Regions from separate parts of the Streptomyces sp. HNM0645 genome, predicted to be linked through region 1. Evidence: riboswitches for the same ligand, from Rfam matches in the RefSeq annotation. Region 1 holds a riboswitch; each other region holds the start of a gene.
What was found. A riboswitch is a leader RNA that binds a small molecule or an ion and turns the genes downstream of it on or off. The one in region 1 is predicted to bind cyclic di-AMP.
Positions count from the first base shown of each region.

Region 1 (6,496 bases):
GCCAAGTACGGCATCGAGGAGGCGTACGAGCTCGTCGAGGCCATCGAGGACGGCGACCGCGACGAACTGCGCGAGGAGCTCGGCGACGTCCTCCTCCAGGTCGTCTTCCACGCGCGCATCGCGCAGGAGGCGAGCGGGGAGGAGGGGGACGAGCCGTTCTCGATCGACGACGTCGCCGGGACCATCGTCGACAAGCTCGTCCACCGCCACCCGCACGTCTTCGGAGACGCCAGTGCCGAGACCCCGGAGGACGTCAAGGAGCACTGGCTGCGCACCAAGGCGATCGAGAAGCGGCGGGAGTCGGTGACCGACGGCGTCCCGCTCGGCCAGCCGGGACTCGCGCTCGCCGCGAAACTGGCGGGCCGGGTGCGGACGGCCGGGCTGGACGTGGAGCTGCCCACGGGGGACGGCGACCGCGCCGTCGGCTACGAACTGCTGGCGATGGCCGTGCGCGCGGAGGCCGAGGGCCACGACCCGGAAGCCGCGCTCCGCGCCGCCGCCCGCGCCTACCGCGACGCGATCCGCGCGGCGGAGTCCGCGGCCCGGGACTGACGGGGAGAGCCGGCCGCTCCGGCGTGTGCGTCAGTTCCGCTTTCCGCGCCGCCGGTCCACGGCGGTGAGGTCGACCTCGACGGGGTACGGGACGTCGGCCTTCAGCCGGTTGTGGTGGATGCCGGTGACGGCGTAGGCGTTCGTGGCGGGGTCGAGCTCGTACACGTACACCACGGGCAGGTCGTCGTGCTTCTCGACCCGCCAGAAGTGCCGGATGCCGGCCGCCGCGTACTTGCGCGGTTTGAGCTCGCGGTCGCGCTGCACGGACTCGTCCGAGACGATCTCGACGGCGAGCAGGATGTCCTCCGGGGCGTACCAGGTCTGCTCCGGCCCGATGAGGGCACCTTCACGCACGATCATGAGATCGGGCTCCGGCCGGTCGCGCACGCCCAGTTTGGTGGTCATCTCGCGGACGACGTAGAGGTCGTCCGGTGTCTGCTGCACCAGTTCGTTCTCCAGCAGCCGCAGCGTGGCCATGTGGAAGAAGGTCTGCGGACTCACGAAGAACAGTCCCCCGTCGATCAGCTCGGTGTGCGGCGGGAGACCCTTGATCCGGTCGAGGTCGTCCGCCGTCCACCCACCGGGGGGCGGGACCGGGAACACGTACTGCTCCTCCCGGCCGTCCTGGTCTTCCCTCCGGTCTTCGGCTGCGGCACTCATCAGCGCTCCCATACGACGGAGTCTGGCGCGTACGGTCAGCCTACCCACCGGGAACGCGGAGAGGTCCGTCGAACGGATGACCGGGCCCGTGCGGGTTAACGTCGTCCTATGCACGACCGGCCGTCCCGCGTCCCCGACGCCCCCGAGCTCTTCACCTGGGAGTTCGCCACCGACCCGTACCCCGCCTACGCCTGGCTCCGGGAGCACTCGCCCGTGCACCGGACCCGGCTGCCCAGCGGGGTGGAGGCGTGGCTGGTCACCAGGTACGCGGACGCCCGGCAGGCCCTCGCGGACCAGCGGCTCAGCAAGAACCCCGCGCACCACGACGAGCCCGCGCACGCGAAGGGGAAGACGGGGATCCCGGGGGAGCGCAAGGCGGAGCTGATGACGCACCTGCTCAACATCGACCCGCCCGACCACACCCGGCTGCGGCGGCTCGTGTCGAAGGCGTTCACCCCCCGCCGGGTGGCCGAGTTCGCACCCCGGGTACAGGAGTTGACGGACCGGCTCATCGACGGTTTCGCGCAGCGGGGTAGCGCGGACCTCATCCACGAGTTCGCGTTCCCGCTCCCCATCTACGCCATCTGCGACATGCTCGGCGTCCCGCGTGAGGACCAGGACGACTTCCGGGACTGGGCGGGGATGATGATCCGTCACGGCGGGGGCCCGCGCGGCGGTGTCGCCCGGTCGGTGAAGAAGATGCGCGGCTATCTCGCCGACCTGATCCACCGCAAGCGCGAAACCCCCGGTGACGACCTCATCTCGGGACTCATCAAGGCGTCCGACCACGGGGAGCACCTCACCGAGAACGAGGCCGCCGCGATGGCCTTCATCCTCCTCTTCGCCGGGTTCGAGACCACGGTGAACCTCATCGGGAACGGCACGTACGCGCTGCTGCGGAACCCGGGGCAACGGCAGCGGCTCCAGGACTCGCTGGCCGCCGGCGAGAACGGCCTGCTCGCCACCGGGATCGAGGAACTGCTGCGCTACGACGGGCCGGTCGAGCTCGCCACCTGGCGGTTCGCGACCGAGCCGCTGACGCTCGGCGGCCGGGACATCGCCGCCGGCGACCCGGTCCTCGTCGTGCTGGCCGCCGCGGACCGCGACCCTGAGCGGTTCGCGGAGCCCGACAGCCTCGATCTCGGCCGCCGGGACAACCAGCACCTCGGGTACGGGCACGGCATCCACTACTGCCTGGGCGCGCCGCTCGCGCGGCTGGAGGGGCAGACCGCGCTCGCGACCCTCCTCACCCGGCTGCCCGACTTGAGGCTTGCAGCCGATCCGTCGGAATTGCGGTGGCGTGGGGGGCTTATCATGCGCGGATTGCGCACTCTGCCCGTTGAATTCACCCGCCGCTGAAACTGACGGCCAGTCAGGGCTGTGACTTTTACGTGATCTCCGCTGCATCGACTTGTGACTGACGTCGGAGTGCGGCTACGTTCACCCCGACTCCGGGTCATCGAGGTTTCAATCGCTTCGAGAGTCCCTGGAGTTTTCTGTAGTCACACGGAAGGCGCACCGCATGCTGTCCGGGAACGGCCGACACCGCCGACCTCGTCAGGTCCCCGCCCTCATCGTCGCGGCAGGGGTGACCGGATCGGCCATCGCCATCCCGCTGCTCGGCGCGGGTTCCGCGTCCGCCGCCGACACCGCCACCTGGAACCGTGTCGCGGACTGCGAGAGCGGCGGCGACTGGAGTGCCAACCTCGGCAACGGTTACTACGGCGGCCTCCAGATGTCCCAGGAGATCTGGGAGGCGTACGGCGGCACCGCGTACGCGCCGCGCGCGGACCTCGCCAGCCCCTCCGAGCAGATCTCGGTCGCCGAGATGGTCCTCGCCGCCCAGGGTGCCTCCGCCTGGGAGAGCTGCGGATCGATCACGGGTCTGGGCGGCGGTGGCTCCGAGCCCGCCGGCACCCCGTCGGCCGACCCGCTGGGCGACGTCGTGAAGGGGCCCTCGTTCGGCGACGGGGCGGATTCCGTGCCCGAGCCGGATGCCGGGGACCCCTCGCCGGCCGGGTCCCGGTCGGGCGCGGGCGAGTCCGCCTCCGAGTCGTCCGAGTCGTCCGAGTCGTCCGAGTCGTCCGAGCCGTCCGGGCAGTCCTCCTCACCGTCCGGGTTCCCGGAGTCCGCCGGATCCGCCGAGGGCTCCGGTGGGAGCGCGGAGGCGTCCGGCGAGGCCGGCGCGGAGGCGGGCACCGGCAAGCACCGGGGCACCCCCGCCACCGAAGGGGATGAGGCGGGCAATTCGGGCGATGACCGTGAATCCGGTCGACATGCCTCACGAGGTGATGGAACGACACGGGATGACGCCGCCACGGGAGATGAGTACGTCGTCCGCGTCGGCGACAACCTGTCGTCGATCGCCGACGCGAACCAGGTGCCCGGCGGCTGGCCCGCCCTCTACGAGGTGAACCAGGACGTCGTCGGCTCCGACGCGAACCTCATCCTGCCTGGCCAGAGCCTCGATCTCGGCCCGGGGAAGGGCGAGTTGAAGGAGTAGTTCAGGTGTTTATGTCCGGTTCTGTGCGAGTGAGACAAGAGTCTCTTCCGGTCAACTGGCGCCGCTAGCCGGTCAACTCCGGTCATCGTGGCTCCCACCTGCGAAAACGGACATGTCACCCCGTCAGTTTTGGGCGATTTCTCCCCGATGTTCGTCTTTGAACATCGGGGAGACGTGTGTCTACGGTCTGAACCGCTCGCAACGCGGGCCCCGACGACCGCACGCCGAATCCTGCCGGCGGCCGCCGGGAACAGTCGTCGCGCAAGCGCCGAAGGCAGGAGCGGGGGACCCAAGGTAAGTGCCGGACAGGCCCGATGAGGGCCGCCCGGCTAGGGGTGGAGCCGTGCGTTCGTCGCACGGCCGGGCACCACATCGGCCCGAACCCGACAGCTCACCTCGCAGGCGTCGGTGAGGAGAACTTCGATGCTGCTTTCCGGCAAGGGCAAGCACCGTCGCCCGACGGTCTTCCAGCGGTCCACCCGTGTCGCCACGCTCGCCGGTGTCGCCGGCGCCGCCATCGCCGCCCCGCTGATGGCCTCGGGCACCGCGTCCGCCGCCACCGCCTCCGAGTGGGACGCCGTCGCCCAGTGCGAGTCCGGCGGCAACTGGTCGATCAACACAGGCAACGGCTACTACGGCGGGCTGCAGTTCTCGGCCTCCACCTGGGCCGCCTACGGGGGCACCGCGTTCGCCCCCACCGCCGACAAGGCCAGCAAGGCGCAGCAGATCCAGATCGCCGAGAAGGTCCTGGCGGGCCAGGGCAAGGGGGCCTGGCCGAACTGCGGCACCGGACTGTCGAACGCCTCGTACGGCGGCGCCGCCCCGGCCGCCCCCAAGGCCGCCGAGCCCAAGGCCGAGCCCGCCGCCCCGCAGCGAGCCGAGGTCCCGACCAGCCGCTCCGAGCGCGCCGCCGCCCCGGTCAAGAAGGGCGACGGCGAGTACACGGTCAAGGCCGGCGACACCCTCAGCGGGATCGCCGACGCCGAGAAGGTCAAGGGTGGCTGGAAGAAGCTGTTCGAGCTGAACAAGGACATCGTCGAGGACGCGAACGTCATCCACCCCGGCCAGAAGCTCCACCTGAGCTGATGCCCGGCCCGGGGACCCTCGTGGTCCCCGGGAGGTGACCGTCGTCCGGTGGGCCCGGCGGACCACCGGGCGGTGCACCCCCCGTCCCCAGGCCCCGGCCCGGTGCGGCATCCCCGTGCTCCCCGCAGTCCCGCGGGCACGGGAGGTACCCCCGGGCCGGGGTCTTTGTCCGTTCCGGCCGGTTTTCCGTCCCACGGGGCGGGCATCTGCCGGACGATGGCACCCGGGCGGTTAGGCTCTTGCCGCAAGGCCGAAGCGGCCCTGCACCGACACGGCCCCGCTTGTGTCACCTCACGCGTCACATCCCAGAAGGAGATGCTCGTGCCGTCCATCGACGTCGTCGTAGCCCGGGAAATCCTGGACTCCCGAGGCAACCCCACGGTCGAGGTCGAGGTCGGCCTCGACGACGGCAGCACCGGCCGTGCTGCCGTTCCGTCCGGTGCGTCCACCGGCGCCTTCGAGGCCCTCGAGCTCCGCGACGGCGACCCGAACCGCTACCTGGGCAAGGGTGTCGAGAAGGCCGTCCTCGCCGTCATCGAGCAGATCGGCCCCGAGCTCGTCGGCTACGACGCCACCGAGCAGCGCCTGATCGACCAGGCGATGTTCGACCTCGACGCCACCCCGGACAAGTCCTCCCTCGGCGCCAACGCGATCCTCGGCGTCTCCCTCGCCGTCGCGCACGCCGCCTCCGAAGCGTCCGACCTGCCGCTGTTCCGCTACCTCGGCGGCCCGAACGCGCACCTGCTGCCCGTTCCGATGATGAACATCCTGAACGGCGGCTCGCACGCCGACTCCAACGTGGACATCCAGGAGTTCATGATCGCGCCCATCGGCGCGGAGTCCTTCTCCGAGGCCCTGCGCTGGGGCACCGAGGTCTACCACACCCTGAAGAAGGTCCTGAAGGAGAAGGGACTCTCCACCGGACTCGGCGACGAGGGCGGATTCGCCCCGAACCTGGGCTCCAACCGCGAGGCCCTCGACCTCATCCTCGAGGCGATCAAGAAGGCCGGCTACACGCCGGGCAAGGACATCGCGCTCGCGCTCGACGTCGCCGCCTCCGAGTTCTACAAGGACGGCGCCTACGAGTTCGAGGGCAAGTCCCGCTCGGCCGCCGAGATGACCGAGTACTACGAGGAGCTGGTCTCCGCCTACCCGCTGGTCTCGATCGAGGACCCGCTGTTCGAGGACGACTGGGACGGCTGGAAGACGATCACCGAGAAGCTCGGTGCCAAGGTCCAGCTGGTCGGCGACGACCTGTTCGTGACCAACCCCGAGCGCCTCGCCCGCGGTATCGACGAAGCCGCCGCCAACGCCCTCCTGGTCAAGGTCAACCAGATCGGCTCGCTGACCGAGACCCTCGACGCGGTCGAGCTGGCCCAGCGCAGCGGCTTCAAGTGCATGATGTCCCACCGCTCCGGCGAGACCGAGGACGTCACCATCGCCGACCTGGCCGTCGCCACCAACTGCGGTCAGATCAAGACCGGTGCCCCGGCCCGTTCCGAGCGCGTCGCCAAGTACAACCAGCTCCTGCGCATCGAGGAGATCCTCGACGACGCCGCGGTGTACGCCGGCCGCAGCGCGTTCCCGCGCTTCAAGGGCTGATTCCGGACGACCCCGCCGGGCGGCGAGCCCGTCGGGGCCGGAGGTTGCGTACGTCCCCGCACACGGTCCCGTACCGTGTGCGGGGACGTACGC
Region 1 is NZ_JASHLT010000031.1:10,731-17,226, reverse strand. It holds gene QMZ92_RS21720 (nucleoside triphosphate pyrophosphohydrolase) at 1-552, shown strand, start outside; gene QMZ92_RS21715 (Uma2 family endonuclease) at 583-1,212, opposite strand; gene QMZ92_RS21710 (cytochrome P450 family protein) at 1,321-2,571, shown strand; gene QMZ92_RS21705 (transglycosylase family protein) at 2,735-3,715, shown strand; cyclic di-AMP (ydaO/yuaA leader) riboswitch at 3,972-4,135, shown strand; gene QMZ92_RS21700 (LysM peptidoglycan-binding domain-containing protein) at 4,139-4,801, shown strand; gene eno (phosphopyruvate hydratase) at 5,123-6,403, shown strand.

Region 2 (6,496 bases), on a different contig from region 1:
AACTGATGGCGGAAGAGGTCTTCGACGGCTTCGACCACATCCGGTACGAGGAGGAGGTGACCGAGCGCTGGGGTCGCGAGGCGTACGAGAAGGGCGACCGCTGGTGGCGCTCGCTGAGCGCGCAGGAGAAGCGGGACTTCCAGGACCGCCAGGTCGCGATCGCACGTGACTTCGGGCAGGCTCTGAGGGACGGGCTCGCGCCGGACAGCGACCAGGTCCAGGACATCGCCCGGCGGCACTGCGAGTGGCTGTCGGCGACGGTCACCCCCACCAGGTCGTACGTGATCGGGCTGGGTGAGATGTACGTCGCCGACCCGCGCTTCACGGCCAACTACGACCGGCACGGTGAGGGCACCGCGGTCTTCGTCCGGGACGCCCTGAAGGTCTACGCGGAGCGCCGTCTCGGCGACGACCGGTAACCGAGTCGGCGGTCACCCGGGCGGGCGACCGGTCGCCCGGTGCGGCGCGGCCACCAGGAGGGCCCCTGGTGACCGTCACGCCGGCGCGGCGACGCCGCGGGGGCTCGGCCGGTTGGCCGATGGCGACTCGTGGCGCGGCGCGGCGGCGGCCAGCCTGGATGGGGCGCGGTACCGTCCGCGACCCTGGGACGGACGCGGCAGGAGACCACTGGTGCGGCATCGACAACGCGGTGAGGGGCAGCGGGGGAACGGTGGCCGTCGTTTCGTCGCGGTACTCCCGTGGCTGTTGATCGTGGGCGGGGTCTTCTACGACCTGGGGACGCCGGACACGTTCACCGCGGCCCCTCTCTTCACGGCCGCGCCGCTGATCGCCGCGCCCTTCTTCTCGATGCTCTACACACTGGCCACCGGGGTGGCGGCCTGCGCGGCGGTGACCGGCATGCACGTCTACAGCGAGAGGCTCCAGAAGATCCCGGCCGTCACCGAGCTGCTGACCGTGTTCACGGTCTCCGTACTGGCCCTCTTCATCAACCGGATCGTGCGGCGCAGCGGTGAGCGCCTGGCGTCGGCCCGCGTCGTCGCGGAGGCCGCGCAGAGAGCCGTGCTGCCCACGCCGGACGAGCGGATCGACGGCCTGCAGATCGCCGCCCGGTACGAGGCTGCCGAGCAGGACGCGTTCATCGGCGGGGACCTGTACGCCGCGCAGAAGACCCCGTACGGGGTGCGGCTGGTCGTGGGTGACGTGCAGGGGAAGGGCCTGGGCGTGGTCGGGACGGTCGCCCTGGTGCTGGGCGCCTTCCGGGAGGCCGCCGAGCAGGAGGACTCGCTGGCGGGGGTGGCGCAGCGGCTGGAGCGGGCGCTCGCACGGGAGGGCGCGTGGGAATCCCGGTTCGGCGCCGTCGAGGGCTTCACCACAGCCGTGCTCGCCGAGATCCCGCGTGACGGCGGTCGGATCAGGATCGTCAACCGAGGGCACCCTCCGCCACTGCTGCTCGGGGCGGACGGCGCACTGCTCGTGCTGGATCCGCCCGAGCGGGCGCTGCCCCTGGGGACGGGCCTCGGGGCCTGGCCGGACGTGACGTCCGAGACCCCCTATCCGCCCGGTGGCACGCTCCTCCTCTACACCGACGGCCTGTCCGAGGCACGGGACGCGCACGGCGTCATGTACGACCCGCGCCGGCGGCTGGGCGGCCGGGCCTTCTCCAGCCCGGAGGAACTGCTGGACGCGGTCGTCGCCGATGTGCGACGGCACACGGGAGGGGCGGCGACGGACGACATGGCGCTGCTCGCGGTCACCCGGGAGAAGGAGCGGAAGCCGCCACGGCGCGGGATGGCGCCGGTCCCGCCGTGAGGGGCGGGGCGCCTCTCCACTTGGCGGTTCGGTGCCGGTGCGGCATGTGGGGCGTGAGGGCTGCCTGGGAAGCGCAATGCCACGGAACGTGATCAGAAGGGAGCCCTCCGCATAACAACTGACTAACCATCAGAAGGCCTTGCCCGAATGAAGGCCCATCAACTTGTCCGTTTCGGGGATGTTGTTGCAGGTAAGTCCCGGCCAACGTCCTTAATGATCAGTCGGAACGGCTTGGAATCCGGGCTCGGTCTCTATTAACGTTCGATAACGCAGCGCGGTCGTCCCAGTCGTCGCCAGAGGCGGCACCGTGCGCACGCGCCGAATCCCGCAAGGGAACCGGGGAACCAACTATTGGGGTGAATCGGGCACTTCGTGGTGCCCGTAGGAGACCTTCCTGCTCCGAACCCGTCAGCTAACCCGGTAGGCGAGAAGGAAGGAAAGGAGAACGCCTCCGTGGCGTCCAACGAGCCTGCCCTCCAGGAGCCGCCCACTGCGCAGTGGGTCCCCAGCGACCAGTGGGCTCCCGCCCCCGGGGTGGAGGAGTGGAACCCGACCGAGGAATCGGTCCGTCCCGTCCGTGGCAGGCACCGCGTCGTCAAACAACGCAACGCGCTCGCACGGAGCTCCACCGTCCTCGGTGTCGGTGTCATCGCCGCGGTCGGTGCGGGTGGTATGGCCACCGCCCAGGACAAGCCCGCGGTCTCCATCTCCCTTCCCGACGTCATCACGGACAAACTCCCCGACGCCGAATCGCTGCCCGGTGTCGGCTCCTTGATGTCGGACGAGTCCGCCGACGAGGCGGTCGCGGACGGACCGCTCACCACGGCCGACATCGCGGTCCAGGGTGATGACGCGGGCGAGGCCCTGCGCGCCCGGATCCTCCAGCAGGCAGAGCAGCAGCAGGTCAAGGCCGAGGCCGAGGCCCGGGCGGCTGCCGAGCAGGCCGCCGTGGAGCAGGCCGCCGCCGAGGCGAAGCGTCAGGCGACCGAGGCCGCCGAGGCGGCCGAAGCGGCCGCCGAAGCCGAGCGCAAGGCTGCGGAGGAGGCCGCCCGCAAGGCGGAGGCCGAGCGCCTCGCCAAGCTCGCCGCGAGCTATTCGCTGCCGACCTCGTCGTACACGCTGACCTCCACCTACGGGCAGGCCGGATCCATGTGGTCCTCCGGCTACCACACGGGTCTCGACTTCGCCGCGCCGACGGGGACCCCCGTCAAGGCCGTGCACGGCGGCACCATCAAGTCGGCAGGCTGGTCCGGTTCGTACGGCTACCGCATCGTGCTGGAGCTCGAGGACGGCACCGAGGTCTGGTACTGCCACCTGTCGTCGATGACCGTCAGCGCGGGGCAGAAGGTCTCCACCTCCGAGACCATCGGCCGCGTCGGCGCCACCGGCAATGTCACCGGCCCGCACCTCCACCTCGAGGTGCACACCCCGGGCGGCGACGGGGTCGACCCCGCCGCGTGGCTGCGCGACAAGGGCCTCTCCGTCTGATCCATCGGCACGGAACCGCGAGCTCCGGTGGCCGTTCGCCCGGAGCCTCGTGCTCCGGCCCATCCTCGTGGAGCCTCGTGCTCCGGCCGCCGGCGGCCCGGCGACGTCCCACCGACGTCCGACGGGCCGTCGGCTGTGCGTGCCCGCGCTCCGCTCGTCGGCATTCATGCACCGTCCGGTGTCCACGCACGCCCCTCGGGCGCCCGCCGGGGTGGCCTCAGCCGCGATACGGGTTGAAGCCGCTGTAGTCCAGATGCGGAGGGGGCTGCCAGGCGCGGCCCGTCGCGCGGGCGGCGTACGTCAGGGCGGGGCCCGCGAGATCCCGGCGCTGCCACAGGTGGTGCAGCAGCTCCTGCTCCCGGGCGGCGAAGTCCGGCCCGGCCGTGCCCCGCTCGGCCCGGTGGCGGAGGAAGGCCAGGGAGGTGGCGAACACCTCGTACTCGGAGACGGCACGCGCTGCGGCGGCGCCGTGGGTGCGGCCCGCCACATCGCGGGCCATCGTGCGGGCCTTCATGGAGGACAGGGCCAGCGGCTCGGCGGGCGCCAGCCACCCGGCCGCGGCGTAGGCCGGCAGTTCCGCCGCGACCGTGCGCAGCTCACGCTGCCGGGTCCACACCGCCAGCCAGGTCAGCAGACCGAAGGCGGGCACCATGAACGCCGCGTACACCGCGTAGAAACCCAGAGGGCCGAAGATGCCCGAGCCGTTCCACAGGGCGTGCATGCCCATGGAGAGGAGCAGGCCGAGTACGGGCAGTACGACCCTGCGAACCGTCCGGTCCCGTGCGGTGGCGGCCGCCAGCCCGAAACCGATGCCCGTGAGCACCGTGAACAGCGGGTGCGCGAACGGAGACATCACGATCCGTACGAAGAACGTGGCGGCCGTGACGGAGGCGAAGCCGGAGGTCCCGAACTCCTGGTCCTCGCCGAAGGCGTTGCCGAGATAGAGGATGTTCTCGGTGAACGCGAAGCCCGTCGCCGTGAAACCGGCGATCACGACACCGTCGACGAGGCCGGTGAAGTCCCGTCTCCGGAAGAGGAACACCAGTAGCACCGCGGCCGCCTTGGCGGTCTCCTCGACCACGGGGGCGATGACGGTCGCACCGATCGTGTCCGCGTGCGTCGGATCGGCCGTGGCCGTGGCTATCCACTGGGTCGCGAACGAGTTGGCGATGATCGCGACGAGGGCGGCCGCGCAGGCCCCCCAGGCGAAGGCGAAGACGAGGTTCCGCCAGGGCCCCGGCTCCACCCGGTCCAGCCATCGGAACGCCCCCATCAGCAGGGGCACCGGCAGCACGGCGAGGCCGAGCCCGACGAGGAAGCCCTCGGTGCCGGTCTGCTCGCGCACCAGCGCGAGGATCACCAGACCCGAGAGCGCCAGCAGGGTGATCAGCGCCCAGGCGCGCACGGCCTTGCTGCGCCAGAAGTCGCGGCGCGGCTTGTAGCGCCAGCGGGCGCGCTCAGGTACGGCGTCGAACAGCGGCCGCTCGTCGCACGCCGGGACGGCGGGGCGGGCGGCCGGATGCGGCTGCGGGGACCAGTCGGACACCAGACGACCCTAACGAGCGGCACGGACAACGCGCGACGGCGTTGGTGCCGGTGGGTGCACCGCCCGGAGTCAGGTCTCCCGGCGCCGGAAGAGGAGGTCGTGCACCACGTGCCCCTTGTCGAGGCCCTGGCCCTCGAAGCGGGTCAGCGGGCGGAAGGCGGGCCGGGGCGCGTAGCCGCCGGCGGCCTCGGTGTTCTCGAAGTCCGGATGGGCGCCGAGCACCTCGAGCATCTGCTCGGCGTACGGCTCCCAGTCCGTCGCGCAGTGCAGGACCGCGCCCGGCTTCATCCGGCTCGCCGCCAGGGTGAGGAAATCCGGCTGGATCAGCCGGCGCTTGTGGTGGCGCTTCTTGGGCCAGGGGTCGGGGAAGTACACCCGCAGGCCGTCGAGGGCGGCCGGGGGCAGCATCTCGCGGAGCAGGATGATCGCGTCGCCGTTGGCCACCCGCACATTGCTCAGGCCCGCCCGCTCCGCCAGCCCGAGCAGATTGCCCTGGCCGGGGGTGTGGACGTCGACGGCGAGGATGCCCGTGGCCGGGTCGGCCGCGGCCATCCGCGCGGTCGCCTCACCCATGCCGAAGCCGATCTCCAGGACGACCGGCAGTCCGCCGAACATCTCGTCCAGGTCGAGTGCACGGAGCCCGTCGATGTCCAGCCCCCAGAGCGGCCAGAGGCGCCGCAGCGCGTCGGCCTGTCCGGCCGTCACCCGGCTCCGGCGCGGCTGGAAGCTGCGGATCCGCCGCTCGTGGTGCGAACCCGCGGGGTCGGCCGCGGGGCCGCCCGGGAACCGGGGCTCGCCCTTCGGCCGTGCGGCGGCGGTACGAGGGGTTTCCCCGCGCGGGCTCCCGGTGGTGACGTTCTCGAACTCAGACACAGACACAATGACCCGATTGTACGGTGGCGGACACCGGCCGAGGGCGGCCCGCGTCACACCTCGGCGAGATGGGCGAGCGCCCGCCTGGCCACCTCCCGGCCGATCGGCAGTGAGGCGGTAGCCGCCGGGGACGGTGCGTTCAGGACGTGGACCGCACGGGGCGACTCCTTGATCATGAAGTCGTCCACCAGGGTGCCGTCCCGGAGCACCGCCTGGGCCCGGACACCCGCGGCCACCGGCCGCAGATCGTCCTCCGTGACGGCCGGCAGCAGCCGTCGCACGGCCGCGGTGAAGGCGCGCTTCGAGAACGAGCGGTGCAGCTCGCCCGCGCCGTAGCGCCAGTGGCGTCGGGCGATCCGCCAGGAACCGGGCCAGGCCAGCGTGGCCGCGAGCTCGCCCGGGCGGACCGTGGACCAGCCGTATCCCTCGCGGGCCAGCGCGGGGACGGCGTTCGGTCCCACATGGACGTCGCCCTCGACACCGCGGGTGAGGTGGACCCCGAGGAAGGGGAAGGCGGGGTCGGGCACCGGGTACACCAGGCCGCGCACCAGCTCGGGGCGGGTCAGCTCGTAGTACTCCCCGCGGAAGGGCACGATCCGCATGCCGGGCCGCTCCCCGGCGAGCTCGGCCACCCGGTCGCAGTGCAGTCCCGCGCAGTTCACCAGGGTGCGGGCGCGGATGATCCGGCCGGTGGACGTACGGACCGCGACACCCCGCGGGCGCCGGTCGACGAGCAGCACCTCCTCGCCGTATCGGACCTCCGCACCCGAGGCGGCCGAGACCTCCGCCAACTGGGCGGCGACGGCCCCGAAGTCGCAC
Region 2 is NZ_JASHLT010000029.1:71,420-77,915, forward strand. It holds gene QMZ92_RS21175 (MerR family transcriptional regulator) at 1-419, shown strand, start outside; gene QMZ92_RS21180 (PP2C family protein-serine/threonine phosphatase) at 631-1,770, shown strand; cyclic di-AMP (ydaO/yuaA leader) riboswitch at 2,077-2,212, shown strand; gene QMZ92_RS21185 (M23 family metallopeptidase) at 2,224-3,258, shown strand; gene QMZ92_RS21190 (PrsW family intramembrane metalloprotease) at 3,476-4,804, opposite strand; gene trmB (tRNA (guanosine(46)-N7)-methyltransferase TrmB) at 4,874-5,677, opposite strand; gene lhgD (L-2-hydroxyglutarate dehydrogenase) at 5,731-6,496, opposite strand, start outside.
Region 2: linked by a shared signal. The riboswitch ahead of QMZ92_RS21185 (M23 family metallopeptidase) and the one ahead of QMZ92_RS21700 (LysM peptidoglycan-binding domain-containing protein) in region 1 are both predicted to bind cyclic di-AMP.

Region 3 (6,496 bases), on a different contig from region 1:
GGGAAACCACCTCCTTCGACCCTGCCCGCAGCGACTAGGGTGACCGGGTGGCGAGAGTGCGGTTGAGCGTGGCGGAGCGGCGGGAGGAACTGCTGCGTGCCGCCGTGGAGCAGATCGAGGCACGTGGGGTGGCCGCCGTCCGGATCGCCGATGTCGCCTCCGCACTCGGTGTGAGCAACGCCCTGGTGCTGTACCACTTCTCGTCGAAGGAAAGACTTGTCGCCGCCGCCTTCGCCCACGCGGCCGAGGGCGATCTGGCGCATCTGCGCAAGATCCTCGGCCGCCGGACCTCGGCGGTGCGGCGGCTGCGCACCGCCGTCCGCTGGTACGCCCCGACCGGGCAGGCCAAGGGGTGGCGGCTGTGGATCGAGGGCTGGGCGGCCGCGCTGCGGGAGCCCGCCCTGCGCGATGTGGCGCGCGATCTCGACCGCCAGTGGAAGACCGAGCTCACGGCGGTCATCGCGCAGGGCGTGGCGGCCGGCGAGTTCCACTGCGCGGATCCGTCGTCGGCGGCCTGGCGACTGACGGCACTGCTCGACGGCCTCGCGGTGCAGACGACGTCGTATGCGGGCTCGTTCAGCCGGGCGGCCATGCTCGAGTGGGTCGAGGAGGCACTCGCCCGGGAACTGGGTCTCGACCGCGAGGCGTTGACCCGGCAGAGTGCTTAGCGCACGGGCAGGCGCGCGGAAAGGAACACGGTGTCGGCGCAGAGCACGGAACGGTCCGCCCTCGACGTACTCGTGGTCGGTGGCAGCGGGGTCGACACGGTCGTGCGGGTCGAATCGCTTCCGGTGCCCAGGGCTGACTCCGTCGGGGTGCCGCCGATCCGGGAGTGGGCGGGCCACACCGGCGGCAACGTCGCCCTCGGCTGCCGGGCGCTCGGACTCGGTGTGACCTTCCTGGACTTCATCGGCGACGACCTGCCGGGCGGACAGGTGCGGAAGCGGCTGGCCGACGGCGGTGTGGACTTCGAGCATCTGATCTCCCCCACCGGAACCCGGCGTGCGGTGAACCTGGTCGACGACACGGGCCGCAGGATGTCGTTCTACGACGCCCGCGACTCGGGTGAGCTGCGGATGCCGCGCGATTTCTACCTCCCTCATCTGCGGCGGGCCCGCCACGTCCATCTGTCGATCATGAACTTCGCCCGGTTCCTGTACGACGACATCTCGGCGCTCGGGGTGCCCGTGTCGACCGATCTCCACGACTGGGACGGAGTGGACGACCACCACCGGGAGTTCGCATTGCGCTCCGACGTGGTGTTCCTGAGCGCTGCCGGCGCCGGTGAGCGGATCGCCTCGGTCATGCGGGAGATCCTGCGCGAGGGCCGCGCGGAGGCGGTCGTGGCCACGGCCGGGGCCGGAGGCTCGTACCTGATGACCCGCGACGGCGGCCGCACGCCCCGCCCCATACCGGCGACGGTGCCGCCCGCACCGGTGGTGGACTCCAACGGCGCGGGCGACGCGTACGTCTCCGGCTTCCTCTACGGCCGACTGGCGGGCCGTCGGGTGGAGGACTGCGCACGGCTGGGCGCGGTCGCCGGAGCACACGCCTGTACGGGGCACGGCAGTTCGGCGCTGATCGGTCGCGAGGGTCTGGCGTCCGCTCAGGTCTGACGCACCGGAGCGTACGTCTCGGCGCCAGCCCGAAGGTCCAGGCGACTCCCTCCTTCGCGGTCCGGACCGTGGGCGGCACCCGCAGCCAGTAGGTCTTGTGCGTACCGTCCGGCTCGGGCGTGGAGTTGACCACTTCCACCATCGTGGCGTTCTCGCCAGACGCCGTACGGCCGCTTCCTCGGCAAGTGCCGGGACCTGGTGGCGCACGGCATCAGGTTCAGCGTCGGGATCGTCGGCCTCGAGGAGCATCCGGAGGCCGCGCGCCGGCTGCGGGCGGAACTCCCGGGTCACGTCTATCTGTGGGTCAACGCGGCGGAGGGGCACACGTACACGGACGAGGAGGCCGCCCGCTGGACGGCGCTCGACCCCCTCATCCCGTACAGCCGGTATCCGCACCGATCGGCCGGTCTACCGTGCCGCACCGGCGAGTCGGTCGTTTCGGTGGACGGCGACGGCACGGTGCGGCGCTGCCACTTCGTGCGGTCGCCGCTCGGCAACCTCTACGACGGCTCCTACCGCGCGGCGCTGGGGCCGAGGGCCTGCCCGCTCGCGGTGTGCGACTGCCACATCGGCTATGTCCATCTGGAGTCGCTCCCGCTGTACGACGTGTTCGCGGGCGGGGTCCTGGAGCGGGTCCCCGCCGGGTACCCGGACTCCGTCCCCGGCTTCGGGAGCGCCCGGAGCCCGGCACCGCGCGGCGCGGTGCCGGGCTCGCACTGGGTCCCGGACGCAGGCCCGGACGCGGAGTCGGCCCCGGACGCGGGCCCCTGAGCCGCCCCTTCCACAAGGTCTCGGGCGGTCAGAGCGGCAGAAGGTCCGGGCGCTTCGGCTCCACGTGATCACCGGACGACTCGCCCCGGAGGCGCCGTCCGATCCAGGGCACGAGGTGCTCCCGGGCCCATTGGATGTTGTCTCGGCGGACTTCGTGGCTGCCGCGCGGCGGCAACGGCGGCCACGGCTGGTCCGGGTCGGCGGGCACGTCCAGACCGAGCACCTGCGCCGCGCGCAGTGCCACGCGTGTGTGCCCCTCGGGCGAGAGGTGCAGCCGGTCGGCATCCCAGGCCCGTCTGTCCTGCACGGACTTGAGCGACCAGAGGTCGAGGACCGGGCAGTCGTAGCGGTCGGCGATGGCACGGACGTGTGCCGTGTACGTGGCGATCTTGCCCCGGAGGTGGCGGAGCACGGGCACCCCGCGGGTGTCGAAGCCGGTCGTCACCATCACCGTACCCACGGAGGCGGCGAGGTCGGCGACGGCCCGCTCGAAGCGTTCGGCGACGTCGTCGGGGTCGCTGCCGGGCCGGATGATGTCGTTCCCTCCGGCGCAGAACGTCACCAGGTCGGGGGCGAGTTCCCTGGCGCGCGGGACCTGCTCCTCGACGATCTGGTCGAGGAGCCTGCCGCGTACGGCGAGATTGGCGTAGCGGAAGGTGTGTTCCGGTAGACGGTCGTCCAGCAGGACCGCGAGACGGTCCGCCCAGCCGACGAACCGGCTGTCGGGTCCGGGGTCTCCGACGCCCTCGGTGAAGCTGTCACCGATCGCCGCGTACGACCCGAAGGAATCCTTTGCTCTTGATCGCGAATCATCTGCCACGTCGAGCCATCATTCACCTCTCGAAGTGACCTACGCCACCGTAGGGAGGGGTTGACGACGCGTGATATAGACCACCAGGTCAGTTTTCGGTAAAGCGGGAATAGCCGTCGGACCCACCCCGCCGCCTCTCACCGACACCGGCCGGGGCCGGGAACGAAGCCGTCCGCCGGCCCCCTGCGCGGGGCCGGCGGACGGGGACGCCGTGTGAGGTACCGACGCGACGTCAGATCGTGACCCCGTGCTGGCGCAGGTAGGCCAGCGGGTCGATGTCCGACCCGTAACCGGGGCTGGTGCGGATCTCGAAGTGCAGGTGCGGGCCCGTGGAGTTGCCGGTCGAGCCGGACAGGCCGATCTGCTGGCCGCCCGTGACGCTCTCGCCGGAGGAGACGGAGAGCCGGGCGAGGTGGGCGTACTGCGAGTAGGTGCCGTCGTGGTGCTTGATGACGACCTCGTTGCCGTACGCACCGCTCCAGCCCGCCGAGACAACGGTACCGGGGCCGACCGCCTTCACGGACGTGCCGGTGGGGGCGATGAAGTCCACACCGGTGTGGTAGCCACTGGACCACAGGGCACCGGCGGTCTTGTAGGCGGTGCTGACGCCGCCGACCACCGGGGCGAAGTAGCCCGAGGGGATGTTCGCGACGGCGGCGGCAGGAGCCTGGACGGGAGCGGCCGCGGGAGCCGAGGCGCCGCGGTCGGCGGTGCGGGAGGCGCGCTCGGCGGAGGCGGCCGGCTTCTCGGCTTCGGCCTTGGCCTTCGCCGGGGCGTCGGCCTTGCGCTCGGCCTTCACCTGCGGCTTCGCACCGGCAGCGGCCTTCGGCCCGGCATGGAGGCTGAGCTTCAGACCCGGGTGGATCAGCGAGGGGTTCTCACCGACGGCGGCACGGTTGTCGGCGTAGAGCTTCTTCCAGCCGCCCGCGACATCCTGCTCGGCGGCGATCTTCGACAGGTGGTCACCCGCCACTACGGTGTAGGCCTTGGCCGCCTTGCCGGCCTGCGGCGCCTGGGGGACGACGGCCTTGTGCACGGTCGGGGCGGCATGCCCGGCGGCGGGCGCGGACTGCCCGGCGGCGTTCGCGCCGGCGGCACCGATGAGCGGGATGGCGATGGCGGCTCCGCCCGTGCCGGCGGCGACGAATCCGCGCCTGAACGGGCTGGTCCTCGGACGGCGGTGCTTCCCCTTACCGGGCATGGCGCATTCCTCTCCGCCGCCTGCGAGGTGAGCTGTCGGGTTCGGGCTGGAGCTGCCCGGCCGCGCCGTGGGCGCAGCTTCACCCCGAGCCGTCCGGGGTCACGGAACGGCGCAGTACCTGGGTCCCCCGCTCCTGCCACATGTGGGTGGGTGCGATATTCCGGACGGCGGCAGGATTAGGCGTTCCGACCGGATTGCGGTGACCGTAAGGGAGTCGGGTCGGCACGAACAAGCCGTCATTTCGCCCGGGAATCGATCTGCCGGACATCAGACCACATTTCCCGGTCACGCTCCGTGGATTACGGATCTTCGCTTTCCGCGCAGGCAAGGGAGTTGGACCGTCGCACGCCCCACGGAACGTCACGGATATGATTCAGCTCACGGGTGACCACCGCCCCCATCCCCAACCAGGGCGCGTCACCCTAAAATATCCAATTCGGACACATGGCCCATTGTGGGCGCAATGTATTCAAGCGTGCGGGTGGCACAAAAAACAGCTTTCACTCGTCCGGGCGGAATTCCATTCCCGCAATCCGTGAATCGCCGTGGTCGATCCCGCCCGGCGAGCGGCCTCGGACCCGCGGGAAGCAGCCCGGGGTCGGGCCCAGCCCCACTCCGGCACGGTCGCCCGTCCGCCGCCCGAACCGGGCGCCGTCGACCACGGACACTCCACACCCGTCGCCGCCGCCCGCCGCCGGGTTCTCCGCGACCGCCTCGGCCGGCTCGGTGCGCGGCCCACCGGTGCGGACGGAGGAGCTCGTCCCGGTCGGTCGGGAACAGTGCGTGGCCGCTCCTCGCGCCGGGCAGAAGCCGGACCCGGCCGTCGCCGACCGCCTCGATCCAGACCTCTCGGACTCCAGCAACCCCGCACATCACCGAGGGGAGTTCGACGAGGGGCAACGGCCCGGCAGGCACGGGTCGAAATAATTGCCTCAGGAATCGATGTCGTAGTGTCAGCACCGCGCCATCGTCGGCGAGCAGCGCCGACCGCAGACACGGAGGAGCCCCCGTGACGCAGCAGCTGCCCCAGACCCCGTCGACCGAACCCGAACTGTCCGGTGTGCGCAACTTCCGGGACGTGGGCGGACTGCCGACCGTGGACGGACGGCGCGTTCGGTTCGGACGGCTGTTCCGCAGCGGCCATCTCGCGCACGCGACGGACACCGACGCGGCCTTCCTCTCCTCGCTCGGGCTCCACACGATCTTCGACTTCCGCAATTCCGCGGACCAGCGGCTGGAGGGCCCGGACGTCGAACTCGCCGGGGTGCGCAACGTCAACATCCCGCTGTCCGACCCGGCCGACGGGGCCGAGTTCTGGCGGATGGTCCGGGACGGCGACCTCGACCAGCTGAAGTCGATCCTCGCCGACGGCCAGGCGGCCGGACGGATGATCGCCTCGTACCGCCTGATCATCAAGGAGCGCACCACCGAGCACAGCCGCGTCCTGCACGCGCTGGCCGAGGACAGCACGCCGGCGCTGATGCACTGTGCGGCGGGCAAGGACCGGGCGGGTCTGTCCATCGCCGTCTCGTTGCTGGCCGTGGGGGTCGAGCGGGACGCCATCGAGGCGGACTACCTCAAGTCGAACGACCCGCACCGGCGCTACAAGGTGCGTCGCAGCGACAACTCCCCGGCCGGGATGTCACCCGAGGTGATGGAGTTGCTGAGCCCGCTGTTCGACGCCCGCGCCGAGTACCTGGCGGCGGCGTTCGAGACCATGGAGGAGGTCTGGGGCAGCACCGAGCGCTATCTCTCGGACGGCCTCGGCCTCACGAGCGCGACGCGGGAACGCCTCCGTGGGCGGCTGGTCGACGGGGCGGCCTGAGCGGCGGCGGGCAGTCCGGTCCGCAGCCGCACCGGGGCACCGGGGCACCGGCACGGCGGGAGTCGCCGGACGGGCACACGCCGCCCGGTGACCGTGCGGCACCCGGGACCGCGACCTCCGCGGCCGGGCCAGGCCGCTCAGCGGCCGGCGACCGCCTGCTTCACGAGGGTCCTGCCGAAGTCCCACATCAGCCCGCTGCCGCCGTGCGCGTCGTCCATGACGGCGGTGAATGCCTCGACGAACCGGTCGACCTCCGGCTCGCCGATGATCAG
Region 3 is NZ_JASHLT010000017.1:115,143-121,638, forward strand. It holds gene QMZ92_RS14575 (TetR/AcrR family transcriptional regulator) at 48-668, shown strand; gene QMZ92_RS14580 (carbohydrate kinase family protein) at 699-1,616, shown strand; partial or broken gene QMZ92_RS36025 (DUF6745 domain-containing protein) at 1,607-1,764, opposite strand; partial or broken gene QMZ92_RS14585 (STM4011 family radical SAM protein) at 1,773-2,387, shown strand; gene QMZ92_RS14590 (SGNH/GDSL hydrolase family protein) at 2,416-3,207, opposite strand; gene QMZ92_RS14595 (M23 family metallopeptidase) at 3,431-4,399, opposite strand; cyclic di-AMP (ydaO/yuaA leader) riboswitch at 4,404-4,564, opposite strand; gene QMZ92_RS14600 (tyrosine-protein phosphatase) at 5,409-6,224, shown strand; gene QMZ92_RS14605 (aspartate aminotransferase family protein) at 6,362-6,496, opposite strand, start outside.
Region 3: linked by a shared signal. The riboswitch ahead of QMZ92_RS14595 (M23 family metallopeptidase) and the one ahead of QMZ92_RS21700 (LysM peptidoglycan-binding domain-containing protein) in region 1 are both predicted to bind cyclic di-AMP.